2 regions of the Rhizobium sp. YS-1r genome follow, and region 2 is predicted to be linked to the other one. Evidence: riboswitches for the same ligand, from Rfam matches in the RefSeq annotation. Region 2 holds a riboswitch; the other holds the start of a gene.
What was found. Region 2 has a riboswitch for cobalamin ahead of JL39_RS27360 (aromatic ring-hydroxylating dioxygenase subunit alpha). Riboswitches for the same ligand answer to the same signal wherever they lie in the genome.
Positions count from the first base shown of each region.

Region 1: it holds a riboswitch for cobalamin, as region 2 does, so the genes downstream of both, JL39_RS24600 (ABC transporter substrate-binding protein) here and JL39_RS27360 (aromatic ring-hydroxylating dioxygenase subunit alpha) in region 2, are expected to answer to the same signal.

Region 1 covers NZ_JPYQ01000055.1:379,600-387,600, reverse strand. The annotation lists gene JL39_RS24610 (ABC transporter ATP-binding protein) at 1-353, opposite strand, end outside; gene JL39_RS24605 (iron ABC transporter permease) at 350-1,348, opposite strand; gene JL39_RS24600 (ABC transporter substrate-binding protein) at 1,387-2,421, opposite strand; cobalamin riboswitch at 2,617-2,850, opposite strand; gene JL39_RS24595 (methyltransferase domain-containing protein) at 3,048-3,833, opposite strand; gene JL39_RS24590 (ABC transporter substrate-binding protein) at 3,948-5,084, shown strand; gene JL39_RS24585 (iron ABC transporter permease) at 5,091-6,161, shown strand; gene JL39_RS24580 (ABC transporter ATP-binding protein) at 6,155-6,907, shown strand; gene JL39_RS24575 (FadR/GntR family transcriptional regulator) at 7,279-8,001, shown strand, end outside.
Region 2 covers NZ_JPYQ01000056.1:359,958-367,958, forward strand. The annotation lists gene JL39_RS27350 (BA14K family protein) at 1-212, opposite strand, end outside; gene JL39_RS27355 (BA14K family protein) at 404-835, opposite strand; gene JL39_RS27360 (aromatic ring-hydroxylating dioxygenase subunit alpha) at 954-2,201, opposite strand; cobalamin riboswitch at 2,312-2,528, opposite strand; gene JL39_RS27365 (DUF6656 family protein) at 2,674-3,291, shown strand; gene JL39_RS27370 (L-threonylcarbamoyladenylate synthase) at 3,324-4,301, shown strand; gene JL39_RS27375 (FAD-binding oxidoreductase) at 4,314-5,756, shown strand; gene JL39_RS27380 (transcriptional regulator) at 5,753-6,133, shown strand; gene JL39_RS27385 (DUF1217 domain-containing protein) at 6,158-8,001, opposite strand, start outside.

The DNA.
Region 1 (8,001 bases), on a different contig from region 2:
ATCGTGTCGTCCTCCGGCGACCAGGGCGACAGCGGCTCTAGATAGGGCGTGCGTCCAAGTTCGACCGCCTGCCGGGCGGTAATCCGCTCGCCGGTCTCCGCCTGCTGCTCCACCAGCGCCAACCGCCGGGCAACCTCACGCCGCCCGAGCGTGCCGATCGGCACACCGTCCAGCAGGACTTCGCCCGACTTCGGCTTGCGGATGCCGGCAAGCAGCGCCATCAGGCTCGTCTTTCCCGAACCGTTCGGGCCGATGATGCCGAGAAATTCGCCTGACCGCACGTCAAGCGAGACATCGCGCAGGATTTCGGCGCCTCCGGCTGCCCATGAAACATTCCTGGCTGAAAGCATCATGCGCGGCCTCTCCTCTGTCCGAGAATCAAGGCGAAGGCCGGCGCTCCGATGAGCGCGGTGATCACGCCGATTGGCAGAACCTGGCCCGGAATCAAAATGCGCGACAGGATATCCGCCACAATCATGAAGGCGGCGCCGATCAGCGCCGCCGCCGGCAGGAGCACGCCATGGCGGACCCCAACCAGCATGCGCGCCGCATGCGGGATGACCAGCCCGACGAAGCCGATCGACCCGACGATGGAAACCATGATCGCGGTCATCATCGCGGATATGCCGACCAGCGTGAGATAGGTCCGGCGAACCGAAATGCCGAGCGAAGCGGCCGATTCCGCGCCGAAGGTGAAAGCATCAAGCGACCGGGCATGCCAGAGGCAGACCGCGAGGCCGAATAGAGCCGCAGGAATGGCGAGCCAGGCATCCGGCCAACGGACGCCGGAAAGATTGCCGAGCAGCCAGAACATGATGCCGCGCGCCTGCTCGGCGGTCGCCGCCTTGGTGACGATAAAGGAGGTGAGCGCGTTGAAGAGCTGCGAACCCGCGACGCCGGCAAGGATGATGGCGGCCGTACCCCTGCCCGCCTTGGCGGCCAAAAGGCCGACAAGCGCGAAAGCGACGAGGGCACCAATGAAGGCTCCCATCGGCAGTGTCAGGAGGCCCGCACCAACTCCCAGGATCGCCACGCCGACAGCACCGGTGGAAGCCCCGGCCGATATGCCAAGGATATAGGGATCGGCCAGCGGATTGCGCAGCAGCGATTGCAGCACGACGCCGGATAAAGCGAGTGAGGCGCCGCAGCAGGCTGCGACTACGGCGCGGCTTAACCGATAGCTCCAGACAATGCCTTCGTCGATCGGTTCCAGCGGATAACCCGCATCCCATAGCCGGTTAGCGACCGTCTTGGCGACCACCTCGAGCGGGATCGCTGTCTCACCGATCGCCGCACCCAGCCAAAGCGCGGCGACAAGGACGACGAGCGCAAGGAAAACCGCGCCCATTCGTCCGATTGAGGATATCGCCCGGCCCACTTGGAGGGTCACTTCGCAAGGCCGGCAGCGGCGATGGCATCGGCCAACGCCTCGATGCCTTCGATGGTGCGGATCGTCGGGTTCATCGCCTGTGCATCCATGTCGAAGACATGACCGTTCTTCACGGCCGGCATCAGGCTTGCGACGGGATCCATCTCAAGGAACTTGTGCTTGGCTTCGATACTGTCCAGCGGATAACGCCGCCGCTCCATGGCGCCCGCCACGATCATGGTCGGATTGGCCTTGGCGATGGTTTCCCAGCCGATCGTCGGCCACTCGTCATCGGTCTTTATGATGTTCTCGATGCCGAGAGCCGACATGATATAGCCGGGCGCGCCATTCTCACCTGCCATATAGGGATCAGAATCCTGCTGGGCGCTGGAGAACCAGAAGACGGCGGAAAGCTTGCCTTCCGCCGGGGCGACCTTGGCGCGGGCAGCCTCCTCGCGCCGCTTCAGGTCGGCCACGACCTCCTCGCCCTTGTCCTGGACGTTGTAGATCTTCGCGAGATCGCGGACTTCTCGATAGACGAGTTCCATGGTGAAGACCTGATGGCGGATGCCGTCGCTGGCGGCGGAATTTTCCTTGCCGATGCAATCGGATGGCGACGTGTAGACCGGAATACCAAGTTCCTCGAACTGCTCGGGCTTGGCGACCACGCCCTCGGGCCCGACCTGCCACTGGAACTGAACGGCAACGATGTCCGGTTTCTTGCCGAGCACGCTTTCGAAGCTAGGCTCGTTGTCTGCAAGCCGTTCGATCTTCGTATTCACATCCTCATAGCCTTTGAGGACCGGTCCGACCCAAAGCGCCGTACCGACCACCTTGTTCGCCAGCCCCAGGAGATAAAGGATTTCGGTGCTGCTCTGACCGATCGAGACCGTACGCGACGGTGCCTTCTCGAAGGTGACCTGCCGGCCGCAATTTTCGAGCGTGAGAGGATAGCTGGTTTCCGCCGCAGCGGCGCTGTGGAACAGGCCGGAGGCGATCAAGGAGAAGGCGCCGAGGCCAACATGCAACGGCCGTTTCAGAAAGATATGCATCGTGTTTCCCCGAAATGTGACGTGAACGCCGGCGGCAAGCCCGCGTGCCGGACGGTGGTGAGGCTCAGAATGCCCGTGAGGCAGCCCGATCAACGGAATAATCGTCGAGATTTGGGGGATACGAAGTGCCAGGGCGCCAAAAGGCGCGGATGATAGTCATGTCCTGCTCCTGTTCCGGGCATCCCCGCCCGTGACGATGGATCGATATTCGACGGCAGGTCTCCTGGCTTGCGGATATCTGTCGTCCATCTGCCTTCCCGCGCCGGGCTGCGCAGTGGCATGGCACCTTTCGGCGCCACGAGGATGGACGGCAATCCGCTTACAGTTGCGGGGGCAGCCACGGTCTTGGATCCCCTTCGGGTCTCCGCACCGTGTTCCCATTTCATCCCTTCGCATTGAACTCGGGGAACCGTCACTCGCCAGATAAAGACCACTCGAGATCGCAGTCAAGTGGCGAATGATTGTGAGCGAGCCATTGGCTTCTCCCGATGTCGGCATTTATGTAATGTAATATCATTACATATGCAAAGGATGCTCACCTGTCCAGCGGCTTTCAATCTCAGCCGTCTTTTTTTGTTTCAGAGCCGGAGCGCAGCAAAATGCCGATGAAATATCAGGAGGGAAGGCTACTTTGGCTTGGTCGCGCAAATCGCATACCGATCCTGCACCATGCGCTCGAGCCCGCGCAGGAAGGGCATCTTGCGGGCTTGCGCCCAGTGGATGTCGAACAGCTTGCGATCGACGACAATGTCCTCGAAACCGGCTTGACGCAGCAAATCCACAATCGCTTCCGCCGGCATTCGTTCGGAGAAGTAGACCCGTGATCGGATGCTTTGATGCCGTGCCATCATCTCTGGCGCCATGTGGCTCACAAGCTGCTTGCCTGTCATTTTCGCCCAGAACTTCTGAAGGCTCTTGACCCAGGTTTCCTTGCCCATGTTTCCGTCGACGATCAGGACCTTCCCCCCTGGCTTCAGGACGGAGAGCCATTCGCGGAAAGCCGCCGGCGGATCGACCAGCGTCCAGACCAGGTGGCGGTTGGTGATGGCGTCGTAGCTCTCCTTCGGCTCCATCGTGTTTTCCGCGTCGCCCGAGACGAAACGGATATCCGCGCCTCGCGTCTTCGCCTTGGCGCGCGCCTGCGCCAGCATCGCATCCGACCAGTCGAGGCCCGTCACCCTGAAGCCAACGTTGTTCATCAGGTGCGAGATGACCGCCGTGCCGCAGGCGAGATCGAGTGCCGCCCGGCCTTCTCCTTCGCCCAGATGCTTCCTGATCAACCGTAGCCATCCTCTCCGCTCCTCTTCGGAGAAGATTTCATGGCCGACGCTCTCGTCGAACGTTGCAGCCCTTTCCGACCAGAAATCACGAATTTCATCGCGGATAGAGTAATTGGTGTTCATCAGGTTCATCACAGCCACCCCTGCACATCAGCACTTTGGAAAAGCTCTAAAACATAAAACTTGATTCCAAAAGTCATAATTCTTATGCCTGTTGACATTATCAGTCATCGGGGGAGTTTCCAGATGAATTTCATGAAGTTGTCTGCAGCAACTGCGGTTGTGCTTGGAGGCCTTCTGGCCTCGCCTGCAATGGCACAATCCTTCACGGTGAAGGACGTGGCTGGCCGCGAAGTAGCCTTCGACAAGCCGGTCGAGCGCGTCATCCTGGGTGAAGGCCGCATGCTCTACGCCGTGGCGCCGATCGAAAAGGAGGATCCCTTCGCAAAGGTCGTCGGCTGGCGTAACGACCTGTGGACGACCGACAAGGACGGCTTCAACACCTATGTCACGAAGTTCCCGAAGGGCAAGGAACTTCCCTTCCTCGGCAACCTGACGGATGGCACGCTACAGACCGAGACGGTCGTCAAGCTCAATCCCGATGTCGTGCTGCTCCCGATTGGCAACAAGCAGGCCGCCGACGAAGTCAAACTCGAGGATATGCTGAACGGCATAGGCGTGAAGATCGTCTATATCGACTTCCGCGAACACATTCTCGACAATACGGAACCGAGTCTGAAGATTCTCGGCAAGATCCTTGGCCACGAGGACCGTGCCGAAGCCATCGCCGCCTACTGGAAGGAGCAGATGGCGCGCGTCACTGAAAAGCTCAAGGCGGCCAATCCGCCGAAACCCAACGTCTTCATGTACCGCGCTGCCGGACTCGTGGAGTGCTGCGGCACGTTCGGCCCGGACAATTTCGGCCTGATGGTGGATTGGGCCGGCGGCCACAATCTCGGCTCCGATTTCCTGCCTGGCTACACGGGCTCCATCAATGCCGAACAGGTTGTTGCTTCCAATCCGGATATCGTTGTCGTCACGGGATCCAATTGGAGCCAGACGAAAAATGCCAAGGACTATGTGAACGTTGGCCCGAGCGCCGCGTCCACCTTCAACGATAGCCGCAAGGCACTGAATGCGCTGATGGAAAATCCTGCTTTCACCGGTTCGAAAGCTGTCGCCAGTGGCAATGTTCATGCGATCTGGCATCAATTTTATACGAGCCCCTATCAGTTCGTCGCCGTGCAGCAGATGGCCAAGTGGTTCCACCCGGACCTTTTCGCCGATCTCGATCCGGACGCCACCTTCAAGGAATTCCACGAGAAGTTCCTGCCGGTCGCCTATCAGCCGGGTTATTGGATCAACGCGAAAGAGGATCGGTAAGCGCCGATGGCCGAGGTCGCAGCTCCGTCGATCGAAATCGAAGCCGGGCGGGAGCGCTATCGCGCCCTCGCCCGGCGCAAGCTGACAATTCTTGCGGTGATGACGGGCGCGCTTTGCCTGTCATTTGCCGTCGATCTCGCCTGGGGGCCGGCCCGCTACGACCTCGGTGAAGTCGTCGCTGCCCTTCTCGATCCGTCCTCCGTCTCGCCGCAGGTCCGGGCCGTCGTCTGGGATATCCGCATGCCGGTCGCCATCATGGCAATCGTGGTCGGCGCCGCTCTTTCCGTTGCAGGGGCTCAAATGCAGACGATCCTGGCCAACCCGCTTGCGAGCCCCTTCACGCTCGGCATTTCGGCCGCGGCGAGCTTCGGTGCCGCGCTTGCGATCGTCACCAGCGTCTCGCTCCTGCCGGTTGCGGCCGGTATGCTCGTGCCTGTCAACGCCTTCATCATGGCATTGATCGCCACGCTTTTCATCCATTTCATCTCGCAAGCCCGCGGCGTTTCGGTTCAGACGGTCGTCCTGCTCGGCATTGCTCTGGTTTTCACCTTCAACGCCCTGCTCGCCTTCCTGCAGTATCTCGCCACCGAGCAGGCTTTGTCGGCGGTCGTCTTCTGGACGATGGGAAGTCTCACCAAGGCGACCTGGCCGAAGATCTGGGTCACGCTTGCCGTCCTTCTGATCGCCCTGCCGCTGTTTGCGCGCAATGCCTGGGCTCTGAGCGCCATCCGTCTCGGCGAAGACAAAGCCGCCAGCTTCGGCGTGAACGTCCGCCGCATCCGGCTGGAGACCATGCTGATCATCTCGCTGCTGGCCGCTGTGCCGGTGAGTTTCGTCGGCACGATCGGCTTCGTGGGCCTCGTCGGACCGCATATCGCCCGTATGATCCTAGGCGAGGATCAGCGCTTCTTCCTGCCGGGCTCGATCCTCTCCGGCGCACTCCTGCTCTCGCTGACATCGATCGTGTCGAAATCGATCATTCCAGGCGTGGTTTTTCCGATCGGCATCATCACCGCGCTGGTTGGGGTACCTTTCTTCTTCTCGCTTATCCTCTCCAACAGGAGCCGCTCATGGTAGCGTTGCAGTTGCAATCGGTCGGCGCCTACCACGGTCGCAAGCTCTTCGTCGAAGGCGTGACGACACCGATGATGAAATCCGGTGAAATGATCGCGGTGATCGGTCCGAACGCAGCCGGCAAGTCAACGCTCTTTAAGCGGATCACCGGCATACTGAAGGGGCCTGGCAGTGTTGTGATCGACGGAGCCAGGAGAGGGAATGCCATCGGCTACATGCCTCAGGACACTTCCGCCAACGCCGTTCTGACCGTGTATGAGTCTATCCTGCTGGCCCGCAAGCAGGGCCAGTCCTGGGCCGTCAGTGACGGCGATCTGCGTTTCATCGACGAGATCATGAAGGCGCTGAATATCACTTCGATCGCCTTCCGAGACCTTGGCGCACTTTCCGGTGGCCAAAGGCAACTCGTCTCCATAGCCCAGGCGTTGATCCGGGAACCGGAAATCATGCTGATGGACGAACCGACCAGCGCGCTCGACCTTCATCGCCAGGTCGAGGTGCTCGACTTCATGCAGCGCCAGGCGCGCACCAAGGGCATGATCGTGCTGATTGCAATCCATGACCTCAATCAGGCGCTGCGCTTTGCCGACAAGGTGTTGGTCATCGCCAATGGCCGCATGCGCGCCTGCGGCAAGCCTCGCGACGTGGTCACCGCCGAAATGTTGCGCGAGGTCTACAAGATTCATGCGCGCATTGAAAAATGCTCACTGGATCATGATCACGTCATCGTGGATGGAACCGCACACTGACGACCGAAGGCTTGACTTAGCCCTCGCGGCTGCCGACGCCAATGGTAGGCGTCTGAGTTGCCTTGTCGTGACGAAGGCCGCACGATGATGAGCAGGCCGCAAAGATCATCATACTAATCGCGCTGGGATCAGGTCACTTGAAGAGACCGGTCGCTTGAGCCTGATCGACCTCGAGCATCAACTTATCTTTTGAGCAGTGAACCGCTCTGGACACGAGCAGCGGCATAAGATTCTTGCGTCCGATAACGATAATTGGTCGGGGAGAGATATCCGCCGTCGACTCGTCCATTGAAACGAAGCCCTATTTGTCATACATGTCTGATGAATCGAAATTTCAGGATTGCACATTGAGGTGGTGCTCCGAAAGGCCAATGCAAAGGGATCAAGGCGTGGCAGTACAAATGAAGGATCGCAGCAGGGGTCCCGGATCGCTGGTCTCACAAGTTGGAGAAAGCCTTCGGCAGGCTATCTTGAGCGGTCAATACTCTCCCGGCGACAAGCTTCCGAGCGAAATCGAACTGACCGAGACGCACGGCGTCAGCCGCACCGTGATCCGGGAAGCGGTCGCGGCACTTCGCTCCGATGGGCTTGTCGAAGTGCGCCAGGGAGCCGGGATATTTGTTCTCGGCACCGAGGCGTATCCATCGCTTTCCGGACGACGGGTCGACAAGGCGCGCGTATCCTCCGATCTGGAAGTCCTCGAAGTCCGCGCGCCGCTCGAGATCGAAGCGGCAGGCCTTGCGGCGCTGCGCCGGTCGCCGGCGCAGGAGGAGGCGATTTTCGAGTGTCATCGGAAAATTCTCAGATGCATCGAGAATGATGAATCGATCCGCGAAGCGGATCTCGCCCTCCACTTCGCCATTGCCGAGGCCACCAATAACCCGCTTTTCAAGCAGCATCTGGAGTTCCACGGTTCCGCGGTCATTCCCCAATCAAAGATTGTCAACGAGTCGCGGGCGGCCGAACAAACCGCTTATCGAAAAATGATCCACAAGGAGCATGAGGCAATCGTCGTGGCGATCTCCGATCGGGACGAGGAAGCCGCACGCAACGCCATGCGCGACCATTTGAGAGGCAGTCAGATCCGATATCGA
Region 2 (8,001 bases):
CCGTCTCGGTAGCCATTCCTATACGCGTCGCGGCGCCAGTGACGGCGCTCCCACCGATCATGGCGATCCCGGTATTGTACCTGGGTCACATCCGACCTTTCCGTAACCGCGGCCGGCGCCGCGGGAAGCGGCATAGCCTGAGCCGGCATCAGGGAGCCAGCCAGAACGGCGACGGAAATACCAGCGGCGGCGATCTTCCTGAACAGCGTCATATCAAGTCTCCATACCCTGTTGTTATCTTTTCTTTCAATTCTCTGCGCCAAGCAGCGTCTCTTATATCAGACGGCTGAACTTCACAGCGACCCTAGGGAATTCATCCTGAATGCGCGATTAACGCTTCCGACAGAAAACCCGGCCCGGGCCGCGTGCCCGAACCGGGTTCCATATCCAGCCCCGGAAAGCTTCACCGATATGGCGAAATGCATTGTGCGCGCACGCCAACGCGCGGCACGTAGGTATTGTCGTACGCACGATAGGTGCGATAGCGGCTCTCGCACCAGGCGACATGCCGGCTGGAATAACCGGCGCGATCGTTTGCAATCGCCCCGCCGATGATCGCCCCCGTGGCAAAGGCTGCCAGCGGGAACCAGAAGCCGTTGTGATAGCGATAACCCGGCCGGCGGTCACGATAACCGCGATGGCCGTTGTACCAGCCATAACGGTCGCGGTCACGATGCCAATCGCGACGATCTCGATATTGGACCTGCGTTATGGTGGTCGAGGTTGAAATGCCGGAGATCGGCTGCGTCTGGAAAGCCTGAGCGGGCGTAAGGCTCGTGAGCGCTACGGCAAAGGCTGCCGCAACCGTGGTCAAACGCAAACGAATGGCATTCATCCTGATGTTTCCCTGTGGTTAATTTCACTTGGGAACAACGCGGATGCGGAAGCTTGGTTCCTCGGGAACCCGGACCCAGGCCGATCACGAACGAGCGATCTGCCCGCCGGCAGGAATGTCACGCCACGATCGAAAGCTTCGCCTGCTCATCCCCCTGCAGGCGGTTGACCATGAAGTTCGAATACCACTCGACGAACTGCATGACGCCGCCCTCGTGGACCGCCGAGTAAGGCCCCGGCTCATAGGCCGGCGAGCGGATGCCGAAGGCGTTCTCCTCGACGATCTGACGGTCCTGATCGTTGGTCATGTTCCACACATGCGTCAGTTCTTCGAGATCGTAATCGACGCCTTCGACCGCATCCTTATGGACCAGCCATTTGGTGGTGACCGCCGTTTCCTCCGGGCCGAGCGGCGTGACGCGGAAGGAGATCGCGTGGTCGCCCAGCATATGGTTCCAGGTGGTCGGATAGTGGAAAAGCAACATGGTGCCGATGCCGTCGATCGTCACGCCGTCTGAAAGCTGGCGGACGACGGCCTTCCTCCCCGACATGGTGTAGCTTTCAGCGCCTTCGATCAACGGCATGCGGGCGACGCGGAACTGGCCATCCGGAGATATCCGGAACTCGCTCGGCAGATTGGCCGCCTCGCAGCGCCGCCAGTGTTCGGTGATGACGGGATCGTCAATGGCGCCGGCCACACCGCTGACGGTCGGCGCTTCCGGGAACGTGCGGCAGAGCTCCGGGTGATTGCCGACACAATGATAGCACTCGCGGTTGTTTTCCCAGACGAGTTTCCAGTTGCCCTTTTCGATGATCGTCGACTGATGGGCGACCTTGGCTTCCGAAAGGCGATGCGGCGCCATGTAGGGCTCGATTGCCGCGCGGACGGGTGCGAAGTCCGGCGCCTCGTTGGCGAGGCAGATGAAGATATAGCCAGCAACGCTTTCGCAATGGACCTTCTTCAAGCCGAACTGGCTCTTGTCGAAATCCTGGCCCATCTGGCGGGCGGCCATCAGCGAGCCGTCGAGCTCGTAGGTCCACTGGTGGTAAGGACAGACGAGGCGGACTGCCGAACCGCTCTCCTTGGTGCAGACCCGGCTGCCGCGATGGCGGCAGGTATTGTGAAGCGCCCGGATCCGGCCGTCGCGACCGCGCACGATGACGACCGGATAGTCTCCGATCTGCAGCGTGAAATAGCTTCCGGCCTTCGGCAGTTCGCAATCGTGGCCGACGAACAGCCAGTCACGGTACCAGATCATTTCGAGGTCGAGCTTGTAATAGTCCGGGTCGGTATAGAAGGCCTGTTCGAGGCTGAAGCCTTCACGGCGGTTCTTCAATTGCCGCAGGACCTGACTGCGAATTTTCATCTTGCCTTCCTCGTCAATGCTGCCTTCAAGCGGCCTGCGAAAAGGACATGGAAAAGCCAGCCGGCCTCAGCCTGCCAGTCTCCTTGTCCGAACGCCCGCCGCGATCGGTCAAAATCTCGTTCACTTCAGGCTGGTTTCCGGGCTCAGGAGCTGCCCCTTGCGGGACCGGCCTGGCGCCTTCCCGGGCAGCCTTTGCGGCTCTTTCCCAGTGGCTTCCGCCAGGCCTTCGAGCTCCACCACCGTTGCGGGGGCAGCGCCGGGCTTCGACCGGCTTCCCAATTCTCCGCCCCTCCCTAGCGGGACGGCACCTTGAGCTTGAGGCGGATATAACCATCCTCCAAACTTGCCGCATAGATGACATTGCGACATCGGCAACCGCATTGACGACGGCCTTTCTCAAGCCTCGCGAAAGGGAAACTCGTCATTAAGAGTTGAATCCTAAAATCCCGGCCTCAATGGGAGCGGCGCCATCGTGCAGGCAAAGGCAAAGATCCGCTACTTCGAAGCTCCTCCGCCGGCTCCTCCTGTTCCGGCGGCGACAAAAACGACCGTGCATTCGGAATTTCTGCGGACCGGGCGCATCACACGCTACAAGCCAATCTGGGCACCGGAGGAACGCCGTTATCTCAGTTACACCGAGGTCGCGGAACGCACAGGCAAGCGATTGGAGGCCGCAGGCGAAAAAAGCCACGAGCGGATCAACGCCTTCCACCGCTCAATCCAGTTCCCTAAGGTCATCTTCCATCGCACGCTCGATGACCGTCCGCATCTCGGCTATTGCCACGTGACGGCCGCCCGGACTCTCCTCGCGTCTCGCGTGCCGGTGCGCTGGTCTTTCTACATCGCCAATTTCTTCTCTGAGATCGGTGAGGATGAAGAGAAATTCTTCGAGCGCATCAGCCATATGAATGCGCGTATGTATTTCGCGGTCGCGATCGAAAGCGAGCCTGGCCAGCCTTTTCGGATCAACCGCTCGATCCGCAGGAACGGGCTCCTGTTCAGGACCGACGATCCGATGGAGGCGATCAAGAACGTGCTGATGCTCGGTGCTTCAAGCGAAGCGCTTCGCGAAATCATCAAAAAGCTTTGACGGCGGACGAGTCCGCGTTATTGACGGCGGACATGACAGCCGAAATCATAGACATCACCACGGATCGCGAAAAGGCGCTCGAGCGCGCCTGTGCCGTCCTGGCAGACGGTTTTCCTGTCGCGATCCCGACCGAGACGGTTTACGGACTTGCGGCAGACGCCACCAATCCCGCCGCTATCACCCGAATCTACGAGACCAAGGGTCGGCCGCGTTTCAACCCGCTGATCTGCCACATGTCCGACCTCGCCATGGCCGAGCGCTATGCGGTCTTCGACCCCGTCTCGGAAAAGCTTGCCGAGACCTTCTGGCCCGGACCGCTGACGCTGATCCTGCCGTTGAGGCCCGAAAGCGGCATCCACTCGCTGGCGACGGCCGGGCTCGACACGGTCGGCATCCGTCTGCCGAAAGGTTTTGCCGCCGACCTCATCCGCGCCTATGGCAAACCGCTCGCCGCCCCCAGCGCCAATACGTCCGGCGGAGTGAGTCCGACAAGCGCCCGACATGTGGCGGACGACCTGGGCGACAAATTGAAGCTCGTCATCGACGGCGGCGCAGCACCGGTCGGCGTTGAATCGACCATCCTCCGCGTCGAAGGTGGCGCACTCCGGCTGCTGCGGCCCGGTGGGGTTGCCGCAGAGGAAATAGAAACGGCAACGGGGCTGACCGTCATCCGGCCTGAAGGTCCCGCAGCGATCATCGAGGCGCCCGGCATGCTTGCCTCCCACTATGCGCCGGGTGCGAGCGTGCGGCTCAACGCCGATCATGTCGAGCCGGGCGAGGTGTTGATCCGCCTCGGCGCGGTTCCGGTGAAGGGAATCGAACAGGCCGCTGCAATTTTCGACCTCAGTCCCTCCGGCGATCTTGCCGAGGCGGCCGCAAATCTGTTCGATTACCTGAAGCGCGCCGATGCGACCGGTGCCACCCGTATCGCCGTCACACCCATTCCGGGTCACGGTCTCGGCGAGGCGATCAACGACCGGCTGGCCCGCGCCGCAGCGCCGCGGAAATAAGAGGAGACGCCGATGGACATTTCGGGACCCAAACCAGAGCTTCTCGACCGCTTTGCGGCGATCGTCGGCGAAAACCATGTGCTGCGCGACCAGCAAGACCTCGCGCCGCATCTCATCGAGGGCCGTGGACTTTACCAAGGCTCCTCGCCAATGCTGCTCAAGCCGGGCTCCACGCAGGAGGTTTCGGCAGTCCTCAAGCTTGCAAGCGAAACCGGCACGCCGATCGTGCCGCAGACCGGCAATACCGGCCTTGTCGGCGGCCAGACCCCGCGCACCGGCGGCAATGACCTAATCGTCTCGCTTGAACGCATGAACCACATCCGCGATGTGGATCCGGTCGCCAATGTGCTTGTTGCCGATGGCGGCGCGATTCTTGCCGATGTGCAGAAGGCGGCAGAAGCGGTCAACCGGCTGTTCCCCTTATCGCTCGGCTCCGAAGGTTCCTGCCGCATCGGCGGCAACCTTTCCACCAATGCCGGTGGTACGGCCGTGCTCGCCTACGGCAACATGCGCCAGCTCTGCCTCGGCCTCGAGGTGGTGCTCCCGACGGGGGAGATCTGGGACGGCCTGCGACGGCTCAAGAAGGACAATACCGGTTACGACCTGCGTGACATGTTCATTGGTGCTGAGGGAACTCTCGGCATCATCACCGGCGCGGTGCTGAAGCTTTTTCCGCAGCCGGTCGGCCATCAGGTGGCGCTCGCGGGCCTCAACTCGCCCGAGGATGCTCTCAAACTCTTCGAACGGGCCTCGAACCTCTGCGGCACGGCGCTGACCGGCTTCGAACTGATGCCGCGCATCGGCATCGAGTTTACCACCCGCCATATCGAAGGCGTGCGTGACCCTCTTTCGGATCTGCATCCCTGGTACGCCCTGATCGACATCTCCACTTCCGATTCCGCCGAGACGGCGCAGACCATGGTTCAGTCGCTGCTCGAACAGGGATTCGAGGCAGGTCTCATACGCGACGCGGTGATTGCCTCCTCAGTCGCCCAGCAGAGGGCACTCTGGCATATGCGGGAAAGCATGTCGGACGCCCAGAAGCCGGAGGGCGGCTCGATCAAGCACGACGTTTCCGTGCCGGTCTCGAAAATCCCGTCCTTCATGGCGGAGGCGGACAAGGCGGTGGTGGCAGCCGTTCCCGGCGCCCGCATCTGCGCCTTCGGCCATCTCGGTGACGGCAACATCCACTACAACATTTCCCAGCCGGTCAGTGCGGACATGAAGGCCGACAAGGCCGCCTTCATCGCCCGCTGGCGGGAAGTCAACGAGATCGTGCATGGTATCGTGCTCGCTGCCGGCGGCTCCATCTCCGCCGAACACGGTATCGGCCAGTTGAAGCGCGACGAACTCGCCCATATCCGATCGCCGATCGAAATGGACCTGATGCGACGCATCAAGAGGGCTTTCGATCCGGCCGGTATCATGAATCCCGGCAAGGTGCTCGTTCCATGAGCCGGGCGCCGAAGACGACGATCCGCATCGACCTCGACAATGGCGTGCGACTCGGCCCGGGCAAGGCGCAACTCCTCGAACTCATCGCCGAGCACGGTTCGATCCGGGCCGCCGGCGCGGCAATCGGCATGTCCTACCGGCGTGCCTGGCTGCTCGGCGACGAAATCAACCGGATGTTCCGGGAACCGTCGATTTCCACCCGCCACGGAGGAAAAAGCGGTGGTGGGGCCGGTCTCACCGAATTCGGCCGGGAACTGCTCTCCCGTTACCGGCGCATGGAAGAGGCAAGCCGCGACGCGATGCGCGCCGATCTCGACTGGTTGGCGGCCAATACGGATCTGAATTTCGAATCGTCCGACAAGAGCGACGAAACCTGAAACCCGACCAGCCCAACACTCGCCTTAGCCCATCCTGATCTGAGACAGTGCCCAGAGCGTATCGGCACTGATGCCGGCTGAACTGCCGCTGAGAATATCGGCCGCCGACGCGGTCGTCGTGGCATTGCTCTCGATGTCGTACATGACGGTGAACCGCCTGATCAGCTTGTCGAGCTTTTCCGGGTCGGACAAATCCTCGAGATCGAGATTCTTCTCGACCAGTTTCGCCTGCTGATCGACGTCCATATTGCCGATTTCCTCCGGCAGGCTGAACGTGATACGGAAGAACTCCATCAGCGCCTCATCGCCGAGGATGACATAGGGATCGGTGATGGTGTCGGCCATGCGCTGGAAATAGAGTGCCAGGCGGACACCCGCGTTTTCCTCGCCTTCCTGGGTTTCAAGCAGCTGCCGTATATAGTTGCTCTCGGTCGCAGCGATCTCGCCGCCGTTCTGGGCCTTGCCGGCAGCGCTGCGGTCGATGTCACCCTTGGCATCGAAGTTGAAGGTGCCGACGATCTGGGCAAATCTCTTGTCCGTTTGCGTATTGACGAAACTCGCCGGGTCGCTCAGATCGGAATTGAAGGCCTGTTTCAGGAAGTCGTCCGTCACCGTCGAGGGGTCTATCCCTTTCGAGGTCAGGAGGATATCGAGCAGCTTGCGGTCCGCCAGCAATTCATCGCGGCTGTCGATGCGCTGCATGGTTTCGGTATAGTATTTCGTTTCTTCCTCGGCCTTCTTCTTGGCAGCTTCCAGCTCATCGCCCTCAAGGAAGCGGGTCTTGCGCAGGATATAGTCCCTGGCGACATTGGTGATCGCCGCATTGGACTGGGCAAGCACCGGCGCGGTCACATCGCCATCCTTGCCGAAATTGAACAGCTTCGCGAGCGTGATGAAGCGCTCGTCCTTCAGCTGATAGATATAGCTGTCCGGATCGGAGAGGTCGCTCTTCAATGCGTATTTGATCGTCAATTTCGAGACGGAAGAGGGGTCGAGGCCGACTGCCTCCAGGGCGAACTCATAACTGGTCTGCGCGTCGCTGCTCAGGAAATCGTCAAGTGTTTCGATGGCCGCGAGGTCCAGTTTGTAGAACTTGATCGTCTTTGCAAGATCCTCTTCCTGCTTGTCATCCCAGCGGCTGAAATAGTTGCTGCGGGTCTTGCTGGTCTGCTGGGCGGTCTGGGCTTCACCGGCCGCAACCGTGCCGTCCGTATTGAAATTGAAGGCTTTCGCCAGTTCCAGATATTGCGGCCGGTCCTTGCCGTAGACATTGGCGTAGCTGTCGGGATCGTCGAGATCGCTGGTCAGAATCTGGTCGATCGTCGATTTTACGATATAGCTCTCGTTCAAGTCGAAGGCCGATTTTATGTACTGCAGGATACGCGGATCGTCTATCAGATCGGTGACGTTCGTCGCCGTCGCGATCTTCTGCTCGAAGAGTTCCTGATTGAACATCGCTTCGGCATGCGTCACCTGCGTCTGCTTGTTGAAATAGCCGCCCACGATTTCCTGCAGCTTTTCCGCTGTTACGGCGCCGTCGGCCGGGACGGTACCGTCCGCATTGAACTGGAAATCCTCGGCGAGGGATTTCATCACTTCCAGGTAGGCGGCATCAGACTTTGTACCGCTGATGATCTTCGCCAGTTCGGCGCGCCGCTGGGCCGACTGCTCGACGGGAACCAGCTTGGCATTCAACTCTTCAAGACGGGGTTGCTGCTCTTCGAAACTGGCCTGATCCTTTGCGATCAGCGCCTCCGTCTCGGTCAGTTGCGTCTGCAAAGCGTCGATCTCAGGCTGCAGAACATCGGGATCGCCACCATTGTCCAATTCATCCTGCTTGGCGGCGATCTGGGCCTCAAGATCGGCCT